Regions from separate parts of the Pelotomaculum sp. FP genome, predicted to be linked through region 2. Evidence: riboswitches for the same ligand, from Rfam matches in the RefSeq annotation. Region 2 holds a riboswitch; each other region holds the start of a gene.

Region 1 (5,072 bases), on a different contig from region 2:
GGAAGAGATCGTGCTGGGCACGGCCAAGGTAACCGACCTGATCGGTGAAATAGCCTCAGCCTCCAAAGAACAGGCTGTAGGTATCGGGCAAATCAACGAGGGCTTGAACCAGGTAGATCAGGTTACGCAGCAAAACTCGGCCGGCTCGGAAGAACTGGCTGCCGCTAGCGAAGAGATGTCCAGTCAGGCTGCGATGGTTAAGCAGATGCTCGATAAGTTTACACTTAGAAAGCAAGGTTTTACGGGCGCTCCGGCAGTTGCAGCCACCACCAAATCGCTTGCTGCGCATCAGCTTCCTGTTCAGGAGCGAAATTGGGGCATTAAGAATAAACCCGTTAAGAAGGGGGTCCTGGAAGTAGCCGCGGCGAAGGATGCCGGGGTAAAGCCGCAAGACATTATTTCTCTGAATGATGCGGAATTTGGCAATTTCTGATAAGAAAAGGGGCCAATAAGATGATACCTGTATTCGGAGGAGTATCCCAATTAATATAATTTGTTTAATTGATTAAACAGTATAATACCGGCGGGAGATTTAGGTGTCTGTTTCAAACTAATTCTCCCGTCGATGGTATTGGTGGTGAACATCATACGGCTTACCGACCGGGAGTTTCAACTGATTAGCAGTCTGGTCTATAAAATTTGCGGGATTAAGCTTGGAGAAAAAAAACGCAGCCTGGTTGCCGCGCGCCTGCAAAAAGTGTTGCTTGCAGGCGGGTTCGGCAGCTTCCAGGAGTATTATGAATATATTATCCAGGATACCAGCGGAGAGGCGCTGCTCAACCTGGTGGACCAGATTTCTACTAATCATACCTATTTTTTTCGCGAAAAAGAGCATTTTGATTTTTTAATAAATGTTGCGCTGCCTGGAATTAGTGAAGAGCAGCGGAATACTGGCAGGCGGAAGGTTAGAATTTGGTCTGCCGGGTGCTCTTCAGGAGAGGAACCTTACACCCTGGCGATGATTCTTAAGGAATATCTAGGCGGTAATGCATTACATATGGACGCAGGTATTCTGGCAACTGATATTTCGTTCAGTGTATTAGAAACAGCTATGGCAGGTATATATCCGGCGGATAAGATGTTACAGGTGCCCATATCATACCGGCAGCGTTATTTTAGCCCTTTAAAAGACGGTAACTGGGCGGTTAAGCAATGTTTGAAGGATATGGTTCTTTTCCGCCGTTTAAACCTGATGAGCCGCGAATTCCGGTTCAAAGGACTTTTTCAGGTAATTTTTTGCCGTAATGTAATGATCTACTTTGACAAAGCCACCCGTCGGGAACTCATCGAAAAGTTACACCGGTATACTGAAACGGGCGGGTATTTGTTAATCGGTCATTCCGAGACCCTAGACCGGGAGGCCGGCTTATATAAATATATCAAGCCCTCGATATATAAAAGAATATAACTTTTCATCCAAACAAAATTTTAAACAGGTCGATCTTTTTAAAGGTGAACATAATGAAAAAGATTAAAGTGCTTGTTGTCGATGATTCTGCCCTGGTAAGGGAAATTCTGGCCCGGGGATTGGCCATGGACCGGGACATCGAGGTGGTCGGGGTGGCCTCCGACCCATTTATAGCCCGCGATAAGATAGTCCGGTTGAAACCGGATGTGCTTACACTTGACGTAGAAATGCCCAGGATGGACGGAGTGGAATTTTTGCGCCATTTGATGCCCCAGTACCCGTTGCCGGTAATTGTGGTTAGCGCCCTCACCAGAAAAGGCGCCGCCATAACTCTTGCCGCCCTTGAGGCCGGAGCTGTTGATGTGGTTGTCAAGCCGAGCACTGACATAGCCCGCGGTTTGAATGTTATGTTGGGGGAATTGCGTAACAAGGTGAAAATTGCGGCCTTAGCGAATGTAAGCGCCTGGAAGGGCAACCGTGAATCTATCAAAACAATTAGGGCGGACAGCCAGGCTTTAGCCGAATCTACAGATAAGGTGATAGCCATCGGGGCTTCTACCGGAGGGACGGAAGCAATCCGCAAAATATTGCAAAGTTTTACCGCCGCAATACCTGGCGTGGTGGTGGTACAGCACATGCCTGTTGGATTTACCAAACATTTTGCTGACAGCTTAAATGATCTATGCGCTATGGAAGTGAAAGAAGCTAAAACAGGGGACAGAGTATTGCCCGGGCGGGTACTGATTGCGCCGGGTGACCGTCACATGACCGTGCGCCGTTCCGGCGGTTCCTATCTGGTTGACTGCCGGTCAGGTGATAAGGTTTGCGGGCATTGCCCTTCAGTTGAGGTGCTGTTCCAGTCGGTTGCAGAATTTGTGGGGGCTAACGCCATCGGGATCATGCTTACCGGTATGGGTAGTGACGGCGCCAACGGTATGGTGGCTATGCGCCGGGCCGGGGCCAGGACAATAGCGCAGGATGAAACTACATCTGTGGTATTCGGCATGCCGAAGGTCGCTTATGAACTCGGCGGGGCGGAATGCCTGGCGCCGCTGGATGTAATCCCATTTACGGTCATGAATTTACTGGCGCAATATAAAACGGTTTGATAATGCGCCTTGGGAGTGACAGGGGGACGGTAGTTGTACAGTTTTTCAAGGAAAGGAAGCAAAAGAACCGTCCCTCTGCTTCCGGTATTGGGTGTGGAATATCAGACTGAATTACCTTTTTTTTTTGGATAATAATTTTGCCCTTGCAGGGGAAAGTGCTTTGCTGTAGAATATTGTTAAAGTTAGTCAAAATATAATATTTTCCATGATAAAGGCAAACCTCCTGAAAGGGAGGGACGCAAAGCTAACGGGCCTAAAACTAAGACTTCGCGGGCTACAAGGCGCAGGATTTTTGGTAGGGTAATATACTACCATACCTGCGAGCTCCGGATGATTTGTCATGGCGGCTGGGTTGCCAGGGTAAGATTGATCCAAGCTCTTTACTTTGGCTTGGTTTTTTTTGTTCAAAATGATCTAATTTTATAATATTTAACCAGAAAGGGTGACGCCGTTGGAGTTGTTTTCAAATCCTATACTCCTATCACTTCAAAAAGGTCTGGATGCGGGCGCCTTGAGACAGCGGGTAATTGCCAATAATATTGCCAACGTGAATACGCCCAACTACAAAAAATCTACCGTCGCCTTTGAGAGCTTGCTTAAGAAAGCATTGGGACACGGGTCCATTGCCTTGAACAAAACCGATCCCAGACACTTTGGTGTAACTGCGCTGTTGGATGAACTGCAGCCCGAAGTGAACCTGAATGAAACAACTTCCATGCGAACCGATGGCAACAATGTCGACATCAATGAGGAGATGACCAACCTGGCGGCCAACTGGATCCAGTGCCAGGCGGTAGGTAGAGAATTAAGCGAGCATTTTTCTATTTTAAGTTACGTCATAACCGGCGGAAAGGGGTAGACAAGTGGGTATTTTCAACTCTCTGGCCGTCAGCGCATCAGGGCTTACGGCGGAAAGTCTGCGGTTGGACCTGATTGCCAATAATATCGCCAATATGAACACCAAGGGCCGGCCCGACGACCCGGCCAATCCTCCCTACCGCCGTAGAATTCCTGTCTTTGCGCAAATACTGGAGCAGGTTTCTGCCAGCGGTTCATCGCTGTCAAGTGTTAGAGGCACGGGGGTACGGGTAGTCCAGGTTCTGGAAGACGCCCGGCCGCCCAGGCTGGCGTATGAACCGGCCGATCCCATGGCCGATGCGCTTGGTTATGTAGCCTACCCGAATATTAATATCGTCAACGAAATGGTTAATATGATTTCCGCCGCCAGGTCTTATGAAGCAAACGTGACAGCTTTAAATGCCGCCAAGGATATAGCCTTGAAAGCCCTGGAGATAGGGCGCGGTTAAAGGGGGGCCATGAGAATGCAGGTATTGCCTGTCGGACAACCATTCTTACCGCCGCAGCCGGCGGGAACCGGGGCTAACCAGGAGGCCGGGGGCGCTTCTTTCGCTGGTGTTTTGGACAACGCCCTGAAAAAACTGAATGATACCCAGATCAAGGCCGATCAGCTGACGAGTGAGTTGCTTACCGGCGAAATTCAAGACATTCACCAGGTGACAATAGCTATGACAGAAGCCAAGTTGGCCATGCAGCTTGCAGTCGAAGTGAGGAATAAGATTATTGAGGCTTACCAGGAAGTTTCCCGCATGCAGGTTTAATATGTCCTTTGACAGTTGAGGTGGTTTAGTTGAGTCCGGGTGACCTTATCGTCAGGTTAAGGGAGAAATGGCAGGCTTTTAACCAAACCCAAAAAGTTATCTCAGTTTTAATTGTCGCAGGAGTCGTAGGATGTCTGTTCTATTTCGGACGGGTAATGATGCAGCCTCCTTTTGCCCCGTTGTTTACCGGGCTTGAACCCAAGGAAGCGGGACTTATCGTGGAAAAGCTCAAAACCATGAAGATTCCCTACCAGATTGCGGATCAGGGTAAAACCATCAAGGTCCCGGAGCGTCAGGTATACGAGACGAGGAATCAGTTGGCCAGCAGCGGGGCTTTAAGCGACAGCGGTTTAGGCTTTGAACTTTTTGACCAGAGTAAGTTCGGTCAAACCGACTTTGAACAGCAGGTGGGGTACCAGCGAGCCTTACAGGAAGAGTTGAGGCGAACGGTGGTCCAGCTTGACGGAGTGGAGCAGGCCAGGGTCCACCTGGTGCTTCCTCCAAAAAGCGTTTTTATCAGCGACCAGGGCACACCTTCCGCTTCTGTGGCTTTAAAGCTCAAACCCGGGGCGCGTCTTAGCCCGGAGCAGATCCAGGGTGTTTGTGACCTTTTCGTGGGCAGCGTGGAAGGCCTTAAGCCGGAGAATGTCCATGTCATAGATACCGAGGGAAATGTGTTAAGCGATAATTTTAAATCAAGCGACTCCAAGGCTGTCGCTGCCAGGACTACCCTTGATCAGAAGACGGCTCAACGGGAATATGAAAAAGAGCTCGAAAAAAGGGTCCAGCAGATGCTGTCGCAGATTATTGGCCAGAGTAACGCTGTTGTCATGGTTACAGCCGATCTTGACTTCGGCCAGAAACAGACCGTCAGCACCATTGCTTCCAATCCGGATAACGTAAAAATTAGCGAGCAGAACATTAATGAAAGCGGAA
Region 2 (5,072 bases):
CCGTAGGTCGGCACGGCGGCGTACACCACGATGATGGTGATGATGACCGCCAGGATGAAGTTTTTGCGCCTTCGCTCCGCATTCTCGCTATTCATCGCCTGATCCACGATATCACCCCGGTCCCTGTCGCAGAGTTAAGGCCGGCAGAATTATTGTTATATGACTCTCTTTGGGAAGAAATGTAGCTGCAGCGCTATTCTCATATAACTCTCTTACGGAAGACGCAAATGCGCGCGCTTTGCGTCTTCCGTAAGAGAGCCGAAGCTCTCTTGTAAGGCGGATGAGTGTGTCTACGTAGTAGATCCAGGCTGACTGGATACAGGCGCAATCTGTTCTGCCTTGACAGAAACATTTAAAACATAGCTAGTACGAGTTGCGGCGTCCGCAGAGTTGTCGCCAAAGAGTGTGTCTGTACCATCATTTGATGCAAATGCAGCAGTATGTGCAGCATCATCTCCCTGTTCAGCGGCGTCAAACGCCCATCTCCACGTTACTTTTTGCTTAATTGTTGTGAGAGCGTCTTCGTCGGCTACACCGGATCTTTTGAAGGTGAAGGTATTGTCTGCAGGGTTTGCGGCTACTAATGTACCAGGTGTACTAGTATTAGTGTTTGCGACCAGCTGCTTTACAAATTCATTCTCTAAACCAGCCTCGTTCACCCAGTTGCTTGAACCCTCTACCAGGTATTCGATGGGAAGACCGGCAGCGCTTCCAATATTCGTAAAGTCTACTGTTACTTTGGCGTCAACGTCCGAGAGGAAAGTCATTTGAATATAAAAATCATCGTTTACGCCGGGAGCGATAATGTAATCTCCGTTTGCTCCGTTTTGTCCATTAATGTTTGTTGAATAAAGATGACTGAATAAATCTAAAGGCTGCACCGCACTGTCCAGAGAAGCGAGAGAGTTCCCGTTTGTTCCGCCTAAAGCTTCAAACTGCCACCTTGCGATCAAGGCAGTATCCGCCCCTGCATACTCGCTGGTATACTTAGCGAAGGTGCCGCCCATCATTGCTGTGGAAATCATGCAGAGCACCAGCAGCAGTACGGCGGCTCTGACGGTTTTGCTTGAGTTTTTCATTGGTTTATCATTCCTTCCCTCATTTATTTTTTTAGGCTGTTTCTTTGGATAAATTCCTTCCGTGCTATATGAGTGCATTTTGCCGCTTTGACCTTGGCGCCGCTCATCACTCCTCTCAATTCATCAATCAATTATATTTCGTTTATTAAAAAAACGGCCGGGTTGCTATCTTTCAGCAACCCGGCCGCCATAGCTGATTTGCTTTAGGCCCGTCGGTTTTGCGCCCCCGCCTTTCGGCGGGTTAGCCCTTAAAACAAGCGGTGTTAACATTCTACTATAATTCAATTTTTTTATCTCCGCCCTTTGCCGCCCGCAGCGCCGCCAGCTCCGCTTCCAGCTGGGCTTCGCGGTCCGCTTTTTTCCTGTTGCGCCTGTTGCGCGACGTTATATCGTAAAGGATAAACAAGCAAAGGGGTGTTATAACAAAGAGCAGCATGCCGAGAGGCGTCTGCAGGAACATGGCAAACCTGCCGACCCCGGCAGCGCGCCAGAGGTAGATGCCCTCCAGGTCCGACACGCTCACCGCCTTGGCGTCGGCGCCGGTGTTGGCGTCGCCCTTGGTGAGGAAGGTTAAACCGTCCTCAGTCCGGACGTCGGTCACCCTGTGGGTAACGACCGTGTTCTTTTCGGCGCGGAAGGCGATAATATCGTCTTTGACAATTTGCTCCGGCGCTACTACCTTAGTCACAATGAGGTCTCCCGCCAGAATTGTCGGCTCCATGGAACCGGAGAGGACGATAAAGGGCTTATACCCAAAAAAATCAGGGACCTTATCCGGATATATGTATGACCTTATAATAAACGTCACATTAACGATCAAAACCAGCACAAGAAATGCACAAACAGTGACGCCAATAACGGATATTGCTTTCCCCAAAGCTGTTTTCGGCACCTTTTCCTCTCCCACTGCCAATAACCCCCTGTTAATATTTTAGATTGTAAATTATTCTATCATAATTATCCATCTCCTACATAAAATGTTTTTCTTTTTACAATAAAAAGCCGGGTTGCAATAATGCTTATCAGCAACCCGGCCGCCTTAGCTCGCATGCTTTAGGCCCGTCGGCTTTGCGCCCCCGCCTTTCGGCGGGTTAGCCCTATTATTAGTTTATGTATATTTTTTATGAAAAAGACTTCTTTTTCTGACTCAATGATCAAATAAAAACGGCTAAGTTGCTGCAACCTTTATTAGCAACCCAGCCACCCTAGCTTCCATGCTTTAGGTCCGTCGGCTTTGCGCCCCCACCTTTCGGTGGGTTAGCCCTGCAAAAAAATGTACTGCTATATTACCTATGTCATTTTACTATAATCAACCTCAATATGCAATATTTTTTTATTAAAGAAATATATCAAAAAACAGCTAAGAGTTAGCTAACCAGACAGCCGTCCACCAGACGCAGGACCCTGCCGCAGGCGTCCGCCACCCGCTGGTCGTGGCTGGCCACCAGCACCGTCTTCCCCATTTGATGCAAACTTTTCAGCAGTTCGATGATGCCCGCGCCGTTGGCCGAGTCCAGGTTCCCCGTGGGCTCGTCCGCCAGGATCAGCTCCGGGTCCAACAGCAGCGCCCTGGCGATGGCCACCCGCTGCTGTTCACCGCCGGAGAGCTCGCCGGGCAGGCGCTTTTCGGCGCCATTCAGGCCCACCCGGCGCAGCAGCTCCCGCGCGCGGTCGCGTGCGCGACGGCCGTATCCTTCAGGTATTGACGGGGCCAGCACATTCGAAAGCGCGCTCAAGGTGGGCAGCAGGCAGTAGGATTGAAAAACAAAGCCTACCTTTTCCCGCCGGTAGCGGCAGAGCGCCGCCTCGCCCAGACCCGCGATATCCTTGCCGGCGACCATGACGCGGCCGCGGCTGGGCCGGTCCAACGCCCCCAGCAAATTTAACAAGGTAGTCTTGCCGCCCCCGGACGGGCCGGTCACGGCCACAAAGTCTCCCCGGTCAATATCCAGCCGGTCTACAGACAGCGCCCTGACCGCGGAAGATCCCCGCCCGTAAATACGCTCCACATTTCTAAGCGATATCAATATATCCGCCATCGAAAGACTCCTTCCGTCTAAAAGCCGTCCCCGTTGTCAACCACGCAGGATTTCCGCCGGGGCGGCGCGGTTGGCCCGCCAGGCCGGGTAAAGGCCACCCGCCGCGCCGACCAGAACGCCGCAGGCGCAAACCAGCGCGGCCACCCTTAAGCCCGGCGCGCCGATGTCGATGGCCAGGTACTCCTTGACCGCAACCAGTCCGCCGTACCCCAGGGCAACCCCGAGCCCCGCGCCGAGCAGGCTTAAAGTTATGGACTCCACCAACACCATGCAGGCTATGTCCCACGGAGTCCAGCCGAGGGCCTTGAGAATGCCGAACTCGCGCCTGCGCTCGACCACCGACAGCAGCATCACTACCATGATCGTAAGGCTGCCGGCCGCTACCGCCACAGATGAGACCGCCAGGAAAAACTGCTTCAGGACGCGGAGCACGCTGTTTAGCGGGAGCAGCAGTTCCCGCGGCGCCACGACCTGCACCTCCGGCTTTTTCCCGCTCAGGCGCTCTTCAATCTCCCGGGCGGCCTCCTCGACGTATTCCATGCTCCCGACCTGGGCGCTGATGGCCGACAAACTGCCGGGCTTCAGGCCGCCGATATCCCGGGCCAGTTGCTCCGTGCCGCTGAAACCGCCGTCCAGCAGTTCGTTGCCGGTACGGTAAACGCCGACGACCTTAAGGTTCAGGTTGTCCGCTTCCTTACCGGGGACCTCAAACGTATAAACGCCGCCGATTTGATAGGTAACGTTTAAGAACGCAAGGTACTCCAACAGGCTCTTGCCGATTGCCACCTCATCGTCACGGGCGGGCGCAGTCCCTTCTATAATTCTCTGAAAAGGACCGATCTCCGTCCTCGTTTCATTCACTCCGTACCCGAACAGCGGCAGGACCATCGTTGCCCCTGCCGGTCGCAGGATGTTTGTAACCTGTCCCGTCACATTATTTACGTTGGGCACGTCCTTAATAATATCAATGTAGGAAACCGGAATAGAGGAGGAGCCGATACCCTGCAGCAGGCCGCCGAACATAGAACCCTTTTGGGTAATCGTGATCTGGCCCGCCAGGTTGGAAAACGTCGTTTCCACCCGTTTCTCCATCCCGGTCGTCACGGAAAAGAGGAAGGTCATCAGGGCGCAGCCAAAGGCCACCCCGAGTACCGCCAGGGCGGCCACAGCTTTTTTGCGAAAAGCGTTGCGGATGGAAAACAGCAGCAGGGACAAAGGCAACAACTCCTAAAATTTCTTTCTTCTCCGGTTTTTCGGGCAGGATCCGGCTGTGAAAACAAGAATATACATTTTCAATAATTTACTGAAAAGGATGCTACTATTTTATCATGATCCGCAAAAAGAAAAAGAAAAATCTCATTGCTTTCGTGCTGGAAATGATGAATTAAAAAAGCCCTTCAATCACAAAGGGCGTTAATCGTCTTTCAGCAGGGTTTCAAGTTGTTTGGCCCAGCTTCTGTACTTTTGCAGCGCCTTTTGTTCAGCCTGCAAAGGGTCCATTGAGCCTACTTCTATAAAATAATTAACCTGCAGCAGCCAATCGTCCATTATCTCTTTAAAGAGTTTTTTTATTTCAACCTTAACCTCATTATTCATCTTAGTCTGATCACCGTTTAAAAGGTTTTTTATCATCATCCAAGATCTTCTTATTCCATATTTATATTGCCTCTATCACACATTATTCCCCACAAGAAAAAATTGACCCGGTTTATTGGGAGTTATAATAAACCGGATCGAGTTTTGAGAGGAGCTCAAAACGAAAACCTGAAAACACAAATAATTCGCCTGGTATGAGTACGGTACAATAGAAGGCACTACGTCCACGGGCCAGCCATGACCAACCCCTTGAATGGACTAAAGCGGAAAGATGGAGTCGATTATAAGTTAGCAATATTAAAGCTGATTGTCTATGCTTATTGTCAAAAAATAGTAGAATCGCGTCTAACTATTACAA
Region 3 (5,072 bases), on a different contig from region 2:
GCTCCGTTGTTGCGGCGCTGGCCGGGGACCGGCTGCTGTACTGGTATCTTCAGCTGTTTTAGGATTAGATACAGCTGCCCCGGCAGATAACTGAAAATAACGTTCCGGGCTTTCTCTAAAATGTGGGTGCGAATTCATTCACCCAACTCAATTGTGATTGATTGGGTTTTTATATCAATGGCGGCAGTTGATTGCCAGATTCACGGAGGAGTATTAACATATTAACATTTAAGAGGAAAAACGATATCTTTCTAGAAATACTGTCAAAAATGTCCGTATCAGCATGAGGTGACTTACTTGTGATAGACGCCCCAAAAAAAGCAAAAAAAACCCTTGGCGAGCTTCTGATTGAGAGGGGTTTTATTAACAACGCGCAATTATGGGAAGCGCTGCGGGTACAGTCCCGCACTGGTGAGTTCCTGGGTGAGATTTTAAGCAAGCTCGGCATGGTTTCAAAAGATACGATCAATGAGATTTTGGGGGTCAAGAGAATCAATCTGGATAACCTGGACCCCGAACTTTTTAAATTAGTACCCGAGCACATGATCCGTAAGTACAAGCTGCTGCCCTATAACAAAGGAGGCAATCTTCTTACCGTGGTTATGGCGGACTCCGCCAATGTCCTGGCTATCGATGACCTGCGCCTTGTGACCGGCTGCAAAATCGAGCCTGTAAGACTGGAGCAGCATGTCATTGAAGAGGCCATACGCAAACATTTCAGTGTCCCCGAAGTTGACAGGATCTTTGACGAGTTTGAACTAACCACAGAACAGCATGAGTCTGAAGCGATCGTCCTGGAGGAAGAGGTTTTTGACGAAGCGCCCGTGGTGCGCCTGATCAACTCTATTTTCATCCAGGCCATTGAACAGAAGGCCAGTGACATCCACATTGAGCCGGCGGAGAAGCATGTCCGGGTAAGGTACAGGATTGACGGGATGCTGCAGGAAATCATGACTTTGCCCAAAAAAATTCGTTCGGCTGTGATCTCCAGGGTCAAGATCATGGCCAGCATGGACATCGCTGAAAAGCGGGCGCCGCAGGACGGCAGGATCATGCTCAAGCTGGGCAGCCAGGAATTTGACCTTAGAGTATCCTCGCTTCCCACCGTCTACGGGGAAAAAATAGTCACCAGACTTTTGGGCAAAGGCAGCATGAAGAGCTATAAGCTGGAAAACGTCGGGTTTGACTCCAAAAGCCTCAGTATATTCAGAAACGCGTTGAAAAGCTCTTACGGGATGCTCCTGATTACCGGACCCACGGGCAGTGGGAAAACAACCACTCTTTACGCAGCGCTCAATGAAATAAACACCGTCGAGAAGAATATCATTACCGTGGAAGATCCCGTCGAGTATATGCTGGAAGGGATCAACCAGACCCAGGTCAATCCCAGGGCGAGGATGACCTTCGCCACCGGTTTGCGGGCCATCCTGCGGCAGGACCCGGACGTGATCCTGGTCGGGGAAATCCGCGACGGCGAAACTGCGGAAATTGCCGTCAAGGCAGCCACCACCGGACACCTGGTCCTTTCCACCCTGCATACCAACGACGCCGCGGGCGCTTTCACCCGACTGGTGGACATGGATATAGAACCGTTCCTGGTGGCCTCATCGGTGCTGGGCGCGGTTGCCCAGCGGCTGGTCAGGCTAATTTGCCCGAGGTGCCGCCAGAGCTATGTACCGGAACCGGATTCCCCGGAACGGCTGTTTATAGGCGCCGGGCCCGACCAGCCGCTGACTCTTTACCGGGGCGCAGGCTGCAATGAATGCCGGAACAGCGGTTACCGGGGGCGCATGGCCATCGTAGAGATCCTGCCTATGACCACCGGGTTGCGCACGCTCATTTTAAATAAAGCCTCTGCCGATGAAGTCAAGCAAAAAGCCCAGGCCGAGGGCATGGTTACCCTGAGGATGGACGGTATCCAAAAAGCTCTACGGGGGCTGACCACCATCGAGGAAGTGATGAGGGTCGCATATTCAGAAAACAATTAAGACAATCATATTGCTAACTCGGTGCAGTAGAAGATGAAAACCAGCAATGTGCGATTTTGATCGCATATGGCACATTAGTACTAACTTGGTTGGTACCTAATGTTGCATATGGGGAATAAATTCGTAGCTGCATTTTTTCAGATTAGGGGGTTATTCAAATGACCTGTGATGAAATCCTTTCCTGTGCCTTCAAGGTGGGCGCCTCGGACGTACTAAAGCGCCTCCGGCCCTGCGTCTGCAGGGGCGCTTTTGCCGTTGGCCGCGCCGGAATGGCAGGGGAAATTAGACTTTGGAAGTGCGCCTGCCGGCCCGCTGTCTCCAGAAGATACGGACAGGATGGCCCGCGAGATTATGACGCCGGAGCAGTACCAAAAATTCCAGCAGGTGGGGGAGTTGGACTTTTCCTACTCCATACCGGGTGTCTGCCACTTAATCAGCAGGGAGGAGGCGTTGACCCGGGCGGCCGATCCCGAGGCGCTCTTAAAGCGCTTAACTGAAAGGAATATTTTTTATTTGGTGAGAAGATATATTGCATTCTTTACTTTAAAATTGTATTATAGACATATCACAACAAAATAGTATAATATTCCAAAATATATATAAACCTTCCACCGAAAACAGCAAACCTGTCGAAAGGCGGGGACGCAAAACCATGGGTCTGAGGCCGCTAGGCTACGACTGTCAGGTTGCTGAAGTAGAGAAGGACTGTTAAAAGCGGGTGCTCCTTCGGTGAGTAAAGGCCCTTTTTGGGCCTTGTGCCAGAAGGGGGATCCTTATTTATACGGCCGGTTAACGTTTGCTCATCAGTCAATCAACTGGAAATTATAAGAAAATGGTGGAGTAAATGACACAAAACTTTGCCTACAAAGCCCGCAACCCGGCCGGCAAACTGGTCACCGGTAAGATCGAGGCCGAAAACCGCAGCAAAGCCATCACCCAGCTCAGGGACCGCAGGTTTTTTGTTGTGGAGCTTAAAGAAGCCCCTCTCGCCGGGACCAGCATTAAGCTGGACAAGCTCTTTCAGAAAAAAGTCGGCAGCAGGGACCTGGCTGTAATGTGCCGGCAGTTTGCCACCATGGTGCAGGCGGGAGTCCCTCTCCTGCAGACAATAAGCATTATCAGCCAGCAGTGCGATAACAAGACGCTGCAGGACACGATGAAAAAGGTCGGCGGCAACCTGGCAGGCGGCATGTCTCTGACCGAGTCGATGAAACCCTATCCCCGGGTGTTCCCCGGTATCTTTACCAGCATGGTCGAGGCCGGGGAAGTCGGCGGCGACCTGGAACACGTGCTGGAGAGGCTGGCTGTAAACTTTGAAAAAGAGCACGACATGAGGGAGAAGGTCAAGTCGGCCATGACCTACCCGACAGTGGTGCTGGTGGTGGCGGTGCTGGCGGTAGTGGCCCTTTTGATCTTCGTGTTGCCCAGCATGACCAAAATGCTGATAGACATGAAGGCGCCCCTGCCCGTGACTACTAAAATAATTATGGGTGTCAGCGGTTTTCTAAAAAACTACTGGTACATTGCTCTGACTTTGGTGGTTGCTTTGGCTTTCGGCTACAAGACCGGTGTTAAGAGCGGTCGGGGCAAGAAAATGAAAGACTCGGTTGTCCTGAAGCTTCCGGTAATGGGCCCGATGGTCCAAAAAATCGTCATCTCCCGTTTTTGCCGCTCGTTGAGCACCCTGTTGAAAAGCGGCGTGCCGGTCCTGCAGGCGCTGGAAGTGGTCAAAAACATCGTGGACAACCACTCGGTGAATATGGGTCTCAAGGAGGCTGAAAGAAGCATCAAAGAGGGCCAGAGTTTTGCCGAGCCGCTCATGAAGAGCCGGGTATTTCCTCCGATGGTCAGCACGATGATGTCGATAGGAGAGGAAACAGGGTCGGTCGACACCCTGCTGGAAAAGGTAGCCGACTTTTACGAAAAAGAAGTGGACGCTATGGTCTCCCGCCTGTCTTCCATGATCGAGCCGATTTTGCTGGTGGGGATGGGTGTGGTGGTCGGGTTTATTTTGATCTCGATTATGGTGCCGATGTTTACTGTAATGGACAGTGTGAAATAGTTTTCGGCCGGCGTGGCCGGCCTGGTCATCAATGGAAATCATGAGAATTCATGATTTGGAGGTGGTTAATGAAACAAAGACGAACGTCGCTTCGCCCAATGCGGATGAAAAGAGTTTTGATTATTGCCGGCATAATGGCGACTATCGCTAGAATCCAAGTAAATGGTCTGCAAGGTTAAGAAAGCAGTTGCAACTAGGTACTACATAACAATTATATTAAAAGGAAGTGAAATAAATGAAAATAGCAAGAAACGAACGTGGTTTTACTCTTATTGAATTGATGGTGGTGCTAATTATCATTGGTATCCTGGCAGCCATAGCCATTCCCGTAATGAGCAAGCAAAGCGATAAGGCCAAAAACAAGAGGGCAGTTGCTGAATTAAAGAGCATGAAAACAATATTAGACATTTACATTAGTGACCCAATAGTGAACGAAGATGGAACATCTCCAGCAGATGCCGCTGCAGCCAAAACAGTGCTGACTGACAATGGTTTTACAACTTTTAATGATGCTTGGGGTACTCCTTACAAATATTTAAAAATTGGTACTAGTGGTTATCTTTTGTATTCCTGTGGTTCTGACAAGGATGATGCTTCAGGCTCCGATAGTGACAATATTACTGTTAAAAATGATGCAAATCCTGAGGAGGGTGTTGCGCCACCTACAACCGTAGGAAGTTCTATCGAATAACTATGGATTAAAGTTCTATTATTTATTTTGATTAGGATGCAAATTAAGGCAGGGTTAAGTATAATGCCTTACAAATAATTTTATTGAATTCATATAGGATTATAAGTCCTGACAATTAAGAGAATCATGTTAATAACAACTTATTTAAGAGATGAGTATGCCCCCTATTGAAAAGCAAACACCTATGGTTCAAAATAATCTTGGCTTTACCATCATAGAGATGGTTCTAGTAATGCTAATTATCAGCATTGCTGTTGCTTTCACTGTGCCCAATTTCAAGAAAATTCTCGATGCTTATCAACTCGACATCTCGGCAAGGGAAATGGCTTCA
Region 4 (5,072 bases), on a different contig from region 2:
TGCTGGCGGACGACATCGGCATCATCGACCACGGAGTCTTGCTGGAAGAGGAAAGCCTTGCCGAGCTGGAGGAAAAGAACAGCAAGTATGTCCACTTCATCGTCTCCGACACGGCGCAGGCGGCCAGAATTATGGAACGAAACTTTGGAGCGAAAAACTTTACGGTAGAAGACGACCGCAGCCTTCGCCTGTACGATGTGAGTTTGCCGGTGACTGCCCTTACCCGCGCTTTCATTGAAAACGGATTGGAGGTTGCGGAAGCTCACACCTGCGAGGATACGCTGGAGGATTACTTCAAGCGCGTAACCGGGGGTGAGGGCATTGCATAATCTGATCCTCTGCGAATTTCAAAAATTCAAACGGCGTCCCCTGTTTCTGCTGGCGACGCTGGCGGCGTTCATTTTTCCTGTTTTGACAACACTGCTCTACTGGAACACCCCGGGGGGACAGGATTACGACAACCTGTTTTCAGGCGTTGTCGATCTGGGCGATTATCTTCTTTTGCTGCCGATTTTGGTCGTTCTTTCAACGTCGCTGTTTTTTACGGAACAGGACAGCGACACGCTGAAAAACCTGATGACGATCCCGGTTTCGAAGGCAAAGCTTGTGCTGGCGAAAATCAGCGTTATGGCAATCATCTCCGTGGTTTATTCCCTTGCCGGATTCCTGGCCAGCGCGGTTTGCGCGAAGCTGCTCGGCATGGCTTTTATCAACATGGGAGAAAAATTTGTTCTCAGCCTTTTGCTGGGGTTTATGATGCTGGCCGCGGCTCTGCCCTGTGTGGTATTGGTAGTGTGGTTTAATAAAAACAATCTGATTTCGATTGTGATCACGCTGTTCTACACCATTGTAAACTATGTGTTTCATCTTACCGATATGGGAATGAAGGTCCCCGTGGGGTTCAATATCGGCACGATACTGCCTATCCCACTGATTCATAGATGGATTCTTCAGTTTTACAGTCGGGGAACGGAAACCGGTGAGTGGGCAAAATTTTATGATAGTATGCGTCCTTACTTTGTGTCGACCCCGGTTTGCATTGGAATCCTTGCCGTGATGTCAGTCATATTTACCGCACTGATGGTACGGATTTACAACCGGCGCGAGATTTAGGAAGGAGGCGTGACGATGAACTTGATTCTCACGGAATTTCAAAAACTGAAACGGTACAGCATTATTCTCGTCGGCATTATCGGCGCAACCTGTTCTCCGGTCATTTCCATTGTGATGCAGAACGTGATGTCGGACGACGCCAAGACCGTTCTGAACTATACATTCCCCGATTTGATTAACAGTACCATCTGGAACAATATGACGATTTTCTTTCCGATGATCCTCGCCCTGATCGGCGGCTATATAATCAGCCGGGAATACACGGACGATACGCTGAAAAACCTGCTGACCGTTCCCGTCAGCTTTCCGCGCCTGATGGCCGGCAAGCTGACCGCGCTTGGAATCATCGCGCTTCTGCTCGGCCTTTATGACGCGCTGGTGACGCTGCTGGTCGGGCTGATCTGCTGCCGGGAAAATCTGACGTTGCCCGTCGTTTTATCGGGAAGCGTTCAGATGACCGCTATGGCGCTGTTTACCTGTATCGGTGAATTTCCGCTGATCGCATTGTGTGGGCGCAGGCGGGATGCGTTCAGGGGCGGTGCTGTGGCCGCGTTTTTGCTCGGATATGTCGCTATTTTCCTCAAGAATCCCGTGCTCCGCAACTTGTATCCACTTTCAGCCGGACTTAGTATCGTACGTTTCAGCGGTGAGGGTTTTGTGTCCGATACCGCAGGCAGCTATGCGTCCACGCAGAACACTTTTATCGGTATCTGCGTGATCTTAGCCATGCTGATACTGACCGGAATCATTATCCATATTCCACGGAAAGAGGCAGTTGCAGTCGCCCCCTCAAAGAAAGGCGGGCGCACTAAGCCTAAACAGGAGACTTCGAAATGAAAAAGTCATTACTTATTTTGGTGATAGCATGCTGCTTGGTTTTCGCGCTGACAGGCTGCACAAAAGATGAAATTCTCGGCACATACAATGATGCCATCCAAGCGGCTGGTGATGCCCAATTGACCAGCAACAGGTCTTTGGAAGGCAAGAGAAAATACGGAGTCGATCACTATACCGGCACCTATGATGCCGATTATGAGGATTTTTCGGGAACAGAGTATCTCTTCGGGGGGACTTCTATTGACCGTGAAGCAGGAAATGAAATTGAAATTACCTGCAATCTGAACATCACAGACGGAAGTGCCAAGTTGGTTTTACAATCCGGCGCAGATGATCCGCAAATACTGATTGAAAGCACAGGCGATTACTCCGAAACGATTGAACTGCCGCCTGCTGGCAATTATATCGTCGTGGAATGCGACGACTTTACCGGTTCCATTGAGCTGGAAATCAAATAAAAGGTTTATGATGAAAATTTCATCGTGAAGCAAAAAGGACGGTACCAAGTTAATTTGTCGCCAGAGTTTATTGCAGCTAAGCGATACGAAGCTGCATCGGCTCATATCTGGAACTGTATGCGACATCTTATGGAGTTGGGGTATTCTGAAAATGAGCTGAGCGGATTAGAAATAATCAATAGGTTCCCCAAACAGAAAATTGAAAACGTTAAGTCAGGGGCAAACTTGCTGAAAGGTAAGGACGCAAAGTAATAGGGTCTAAGGTGCGAACGCATGATGACAGCCTTGCCGCCAAGTAAAACTGCGTATTAAACCTGCCCATTGCGGCAGGTTTAATACTTACATGAACCATTTTTTTATATCTTTATGGAATCTTTAAATTTTCCTTTTATAGTCGATATCAGACAAACGAAAGGAAGATGTTTATGGATTCATATATCTTACAAACGAATCATCTGTGTAAGGATTTTAAAAGGCAGCACGCCGTCAGTGATATTTCGCTTTCCATTACGGGGAATTCCGTCTATGGTCTGCTTGGACCGAACGGCGCTGGAAAATCAACGACACTGAAGATGATAACCGGGATGCTGCGCCCGACCTCCGGCGAAATCATTTTCGAAGGCCATCCGTGGAGCCGCAGGGATTTGGCAGACATCGGCGCTTTGATCGAGTCTCCGCCGCTGTATGAGAATCTTACCGCCAAAGAAAACCTTAAAGTCCGCACGCTGCTGCTTGGTCTGCCGGATTCCCGCATTAACGAAGTGCTGGAAACCGTCAGCCTGACCGATACCGGAAACAAGCGTGCCGGACAGTTTTCCATGGGTATGAAGCAGCGCCTTGGCATCGCGATCGCCCTGCTGAACCATCCGAAGCTGCTGATTTTGGACGAGCCGACGAACGGGCTTGACCCGATTGGCATTCAGGATTTGCGCGGCTTAATTCGTTCTTTTCCCGAACAGGGCATCACGGTGATCCTGTCAAGCCATATTTTGTCCGAAGTTGAACTAATCGCAGACCACATCGGCATCATCAGCAACGGCATGCTGGGATACGAAGCTAAAATCACCCCCGGCGAGGATCTGGAATCGCTGTTTATGGAAGTTGTAAAAAAACAGCAAAAAGGTGGGTGAATAACATGGGACAGTATCTGAAAGCTGAAAATCTGAAATTCAAGCGAACCTTTACGAGAAAACTAATCCTGCTTATACCGCTCGCAACATTGTTTCTTACATGGTTTTTATCATTCAATTGGTATCAGATAAATGCTTTTAACTGGTGGTATGTGCTCATGATGCCGGGGTATATCGCCCTGATTTCGGCGCTTTCCGATCAGAAAGAAGCGAAAAAGCGGGGATACCGCGGCGTACTTGCGCTGCCTGTTTCTTTAAAAAAGATATGGGTTGCAAAAGTAATGAACCTGATCCTTTACGCAGCCCTGTCGTGCCTTATTTTGCTGATCGGAATTCTGCTGGGCAGCTTTACCGTTCCGAATCCATTGCCGCTTGGAGATGCCTGTCTTGGAATGCTCTTGATTTTTGCGACCTCTTTGTGGCAGATTCCGTTTTGCCTGTTTCTATCCAGAAAAACCGGCATGGTGGGAACGATCCTCATTCAAGTTGCCGCCGGTTTTCTGCTTGGCGTGCTATTGGCAACAAAATCAATTTGGTGGCTCTGCCCTTATAGCTGGACGATGCGGATGATGGCCCCGGTGCTTGGGATACTTCCGAATGGTACGCTTGCTCTAAGCGGCGACCCTTTATTGAATTCATCCTCAATCCCAGTGGGTATCGCCCTGTCCATCCTCCTGTTTATCTTACTGCTGATTGCCACAACCGGCTGGTTTCAGAAGCAGGAGGCGAGATAAATGCTTCTTCGTTCCATCTGTTCCGATCTTTATAAAATGAAGCGCACACCTATTCCATGGCTGCATGTTTTTGTGCCTCTCATTGGCGCGCTTGCGTTTCTGTGGTATTACTCCGTTACAGGTAACGACAATTCATTGGGGAAGCTCACCGGTTTTATGGAAGTGCTGTGCATGGTTTTCCCTCTCCTGATCGGCCTTTTATGCGGGTTGACAGCCGCCCAGGAAGAACAGGCCGGTAGCTATCAGGTAATCCTGTCGGAAGCGCGTTCAAGAGCTGTGGCGTATATGAGCAAACTGCTTTTACTGCTGGTGCTTTCCGGTTTGTCGGTGACTTTTGCGGTAGCAATATTTTCGACAGGGATTCATGCCGTTCCCCCGCAGCTTTACGTCCATATTGTCATGGCCGCATGGGGCGGAAATGTATTTTTATATATCCTGCATTTGTTCGTAGGCTTTCGCTTTGGCAGAAGCGCGTCCATCGGACTCGGCGTGTTCGGCACACTGATTTCCGCACTCATGATGACCGGATTGGGTGACGGAATCTGGCACTGGATTCCCTGGGCCTGGAGCGCGCGCCTGTGCGGCGATATTGTTTTCAGGCTGCAAAATCCCTCCGAAACGGCATGGGCTGCCACGGATATGCAATATGGGATTACGGTATGCCTTATTGTTACCCTTCTGTCACTTGCCGCCAGCCTTTTATGGTTTCAGCGCTGGGAGGGCTCCAAATCTAACGAATAGGCGGATGATTGCCGCCTCTACTAAACTCTCACTTTTAAATTACATAACCGGAGGGAAAA

The links. A riboswitch is a leader RNA that binds a small molecule or an ion and turns the genes downstream of it on or off. The one in region 2 is predicted to bind cyclic di-GMP.
Region 1: it holds a riboswitch for cyclic di-GMP, as region 2 does, so the genes downstream of both, flgB (flagellar basal body rod protein FlgB) here and Psfp_RS11910 (signal peptidase I) in region 2, are expected to answer to the same signal.
Region 3: it holds a riboswitch for cyclic di-GMP, as region 2 does, so the genes downstream of both, Psfp_RS02215 (type II secretion system F family protein) here and Psfp_RS11910 (signal peptidase I) in region 2, are expected to answer to the same signal.
Region 4: it holds a riboswitch for cyclic di-GMP, as region 2 does, so the genes downstream of both, Psfp_RS07375 (lantibiotic protection ABC transporter ATP-binding protein) here and Psfp_RS11910 (signal peptidase I) in region 2, are expected to answer to the same signal.

What each region holds. Positions count from the first base shown of each region.
Region 1 is NZ_QFGB01000016.1:275-5,346, forward strand. It holds partial or broken gene Psfp_RS08365 (methyl-accepting chemotaxis protein) at 1-433, shown strand, start outside; gene Psfp_RS08370 (protein-glutamate O-methyltransferase) at 566-1,408, shown strand; gene Psfp_RS08375 (chemotaxis response regulator protein-glutamate methylesterase) at 1,462-2,517, shown strand; cyclic di-GMP riboswitch class I at 2,721-2,877, shown strand; gene flgB (flagellar basal body rod protein FlgB) at 2,969-3,376, shown strand; gene flgC (flagellar basal body rod protein FlgC) at 3,381-3,824, shown strand; gene fliE (flagellar hook-basal body complex protein FliE) at 3,840-4,136, shown strand; gene fliF (flagellar basal-body MS-ring/collar protein FliF) at 4,166-5,072, shown strand, end outside.
Region 2 is NZ_QFGB01000027.1:38,857-43,928, forward strand. It holds gene Psfp_RS11900 (hypothetical protein) at 1-95, opposite strand, end outside; gene Psfp_RS11905 (hypothetical protein) at 291-1,157, opposite strand; cyclic di-GMP riboswitch class I at 1,251-1,336, opposite strand; gene Psfp_RS11910 (signal peptidase I) at 1,354-1,986, opposite strand; cyclic di-GMP riboswitch class I at 2,101-2,186, opposite strand; cyclic di-GMP riboswitch class I at 2,267-2,352, opposite strand; gene Psfp_RS11915 (ABC transporter ATP-binding protein) at 2,447-3,118, opposite strand; gene Psfp_RS11920 (ABC transporter permease) at 3,155-4,333, opposite strand; gene Psfp_RS11925 (hypothetical protein) at 4,532-4,753, opposite strand.
Region 3 is NZ_QFGB01000003.1:92,011-97,082, reverse strand. It holds gene Psfp_RS02230 (A24 family peptidase) at 1-62, shown strand, start outside; gene Psfp_RS02225 (GspE/PulE family protein) at 300-1,988, shown strand; gene Psfp_RS02220 (hypothetical protein) at 2,147-2,485, shown strand; cyclic di-GMP riboswitch class I at 2,598-2,682, shown strand; gene Psfp_RS02215 (type II secretion system F family protein) at 2,833-4,050, shown strand; gene Psfp_RS22090 (prepilin-type N-terminal cleavage/methylation domain-containing protein) at 4,286-4,741, shown strand; gene Psfp_RS02205 (prepilin-type N-terminal cleavage/methylation domain-containing protein) at 4,899-5,072, shown strand, end outside.
Region 4 is NZ_QFGB01000013.1:57,739-62,810, reverse strand. It holds gene Psfp_RS07395 (ABC transporter ATP-binding protein) at 1-329, shown strand, start outside; gene Psfp_RS07390 (ABC transporter permease) at 313-1,113, shown strand; gene Psfp_RS07385 (ABC transporter permease) at 1,129-1,950, shown strand; gene Psfp_RS07380 (hypothetical protein) at 1,947-2,408, shown strand; cyclic di-GMP riboswitch class I at 2,617-2,704, shown strand; gene Psfp_RS07375 (lantibiotic protection ABC transporter ATP-binding protein) at 2,834-3,538, shown strand; gene Psfp_RS07370 (lantibiotic immunity ABC transporter MutE/EpiE family permease subunit) at 3,544-4,272, shown strand; gene Psfp_RS07365 (lantibiotic immunity ABC transporter MutG family permease subunit) at 4,273-5,013, shown strand.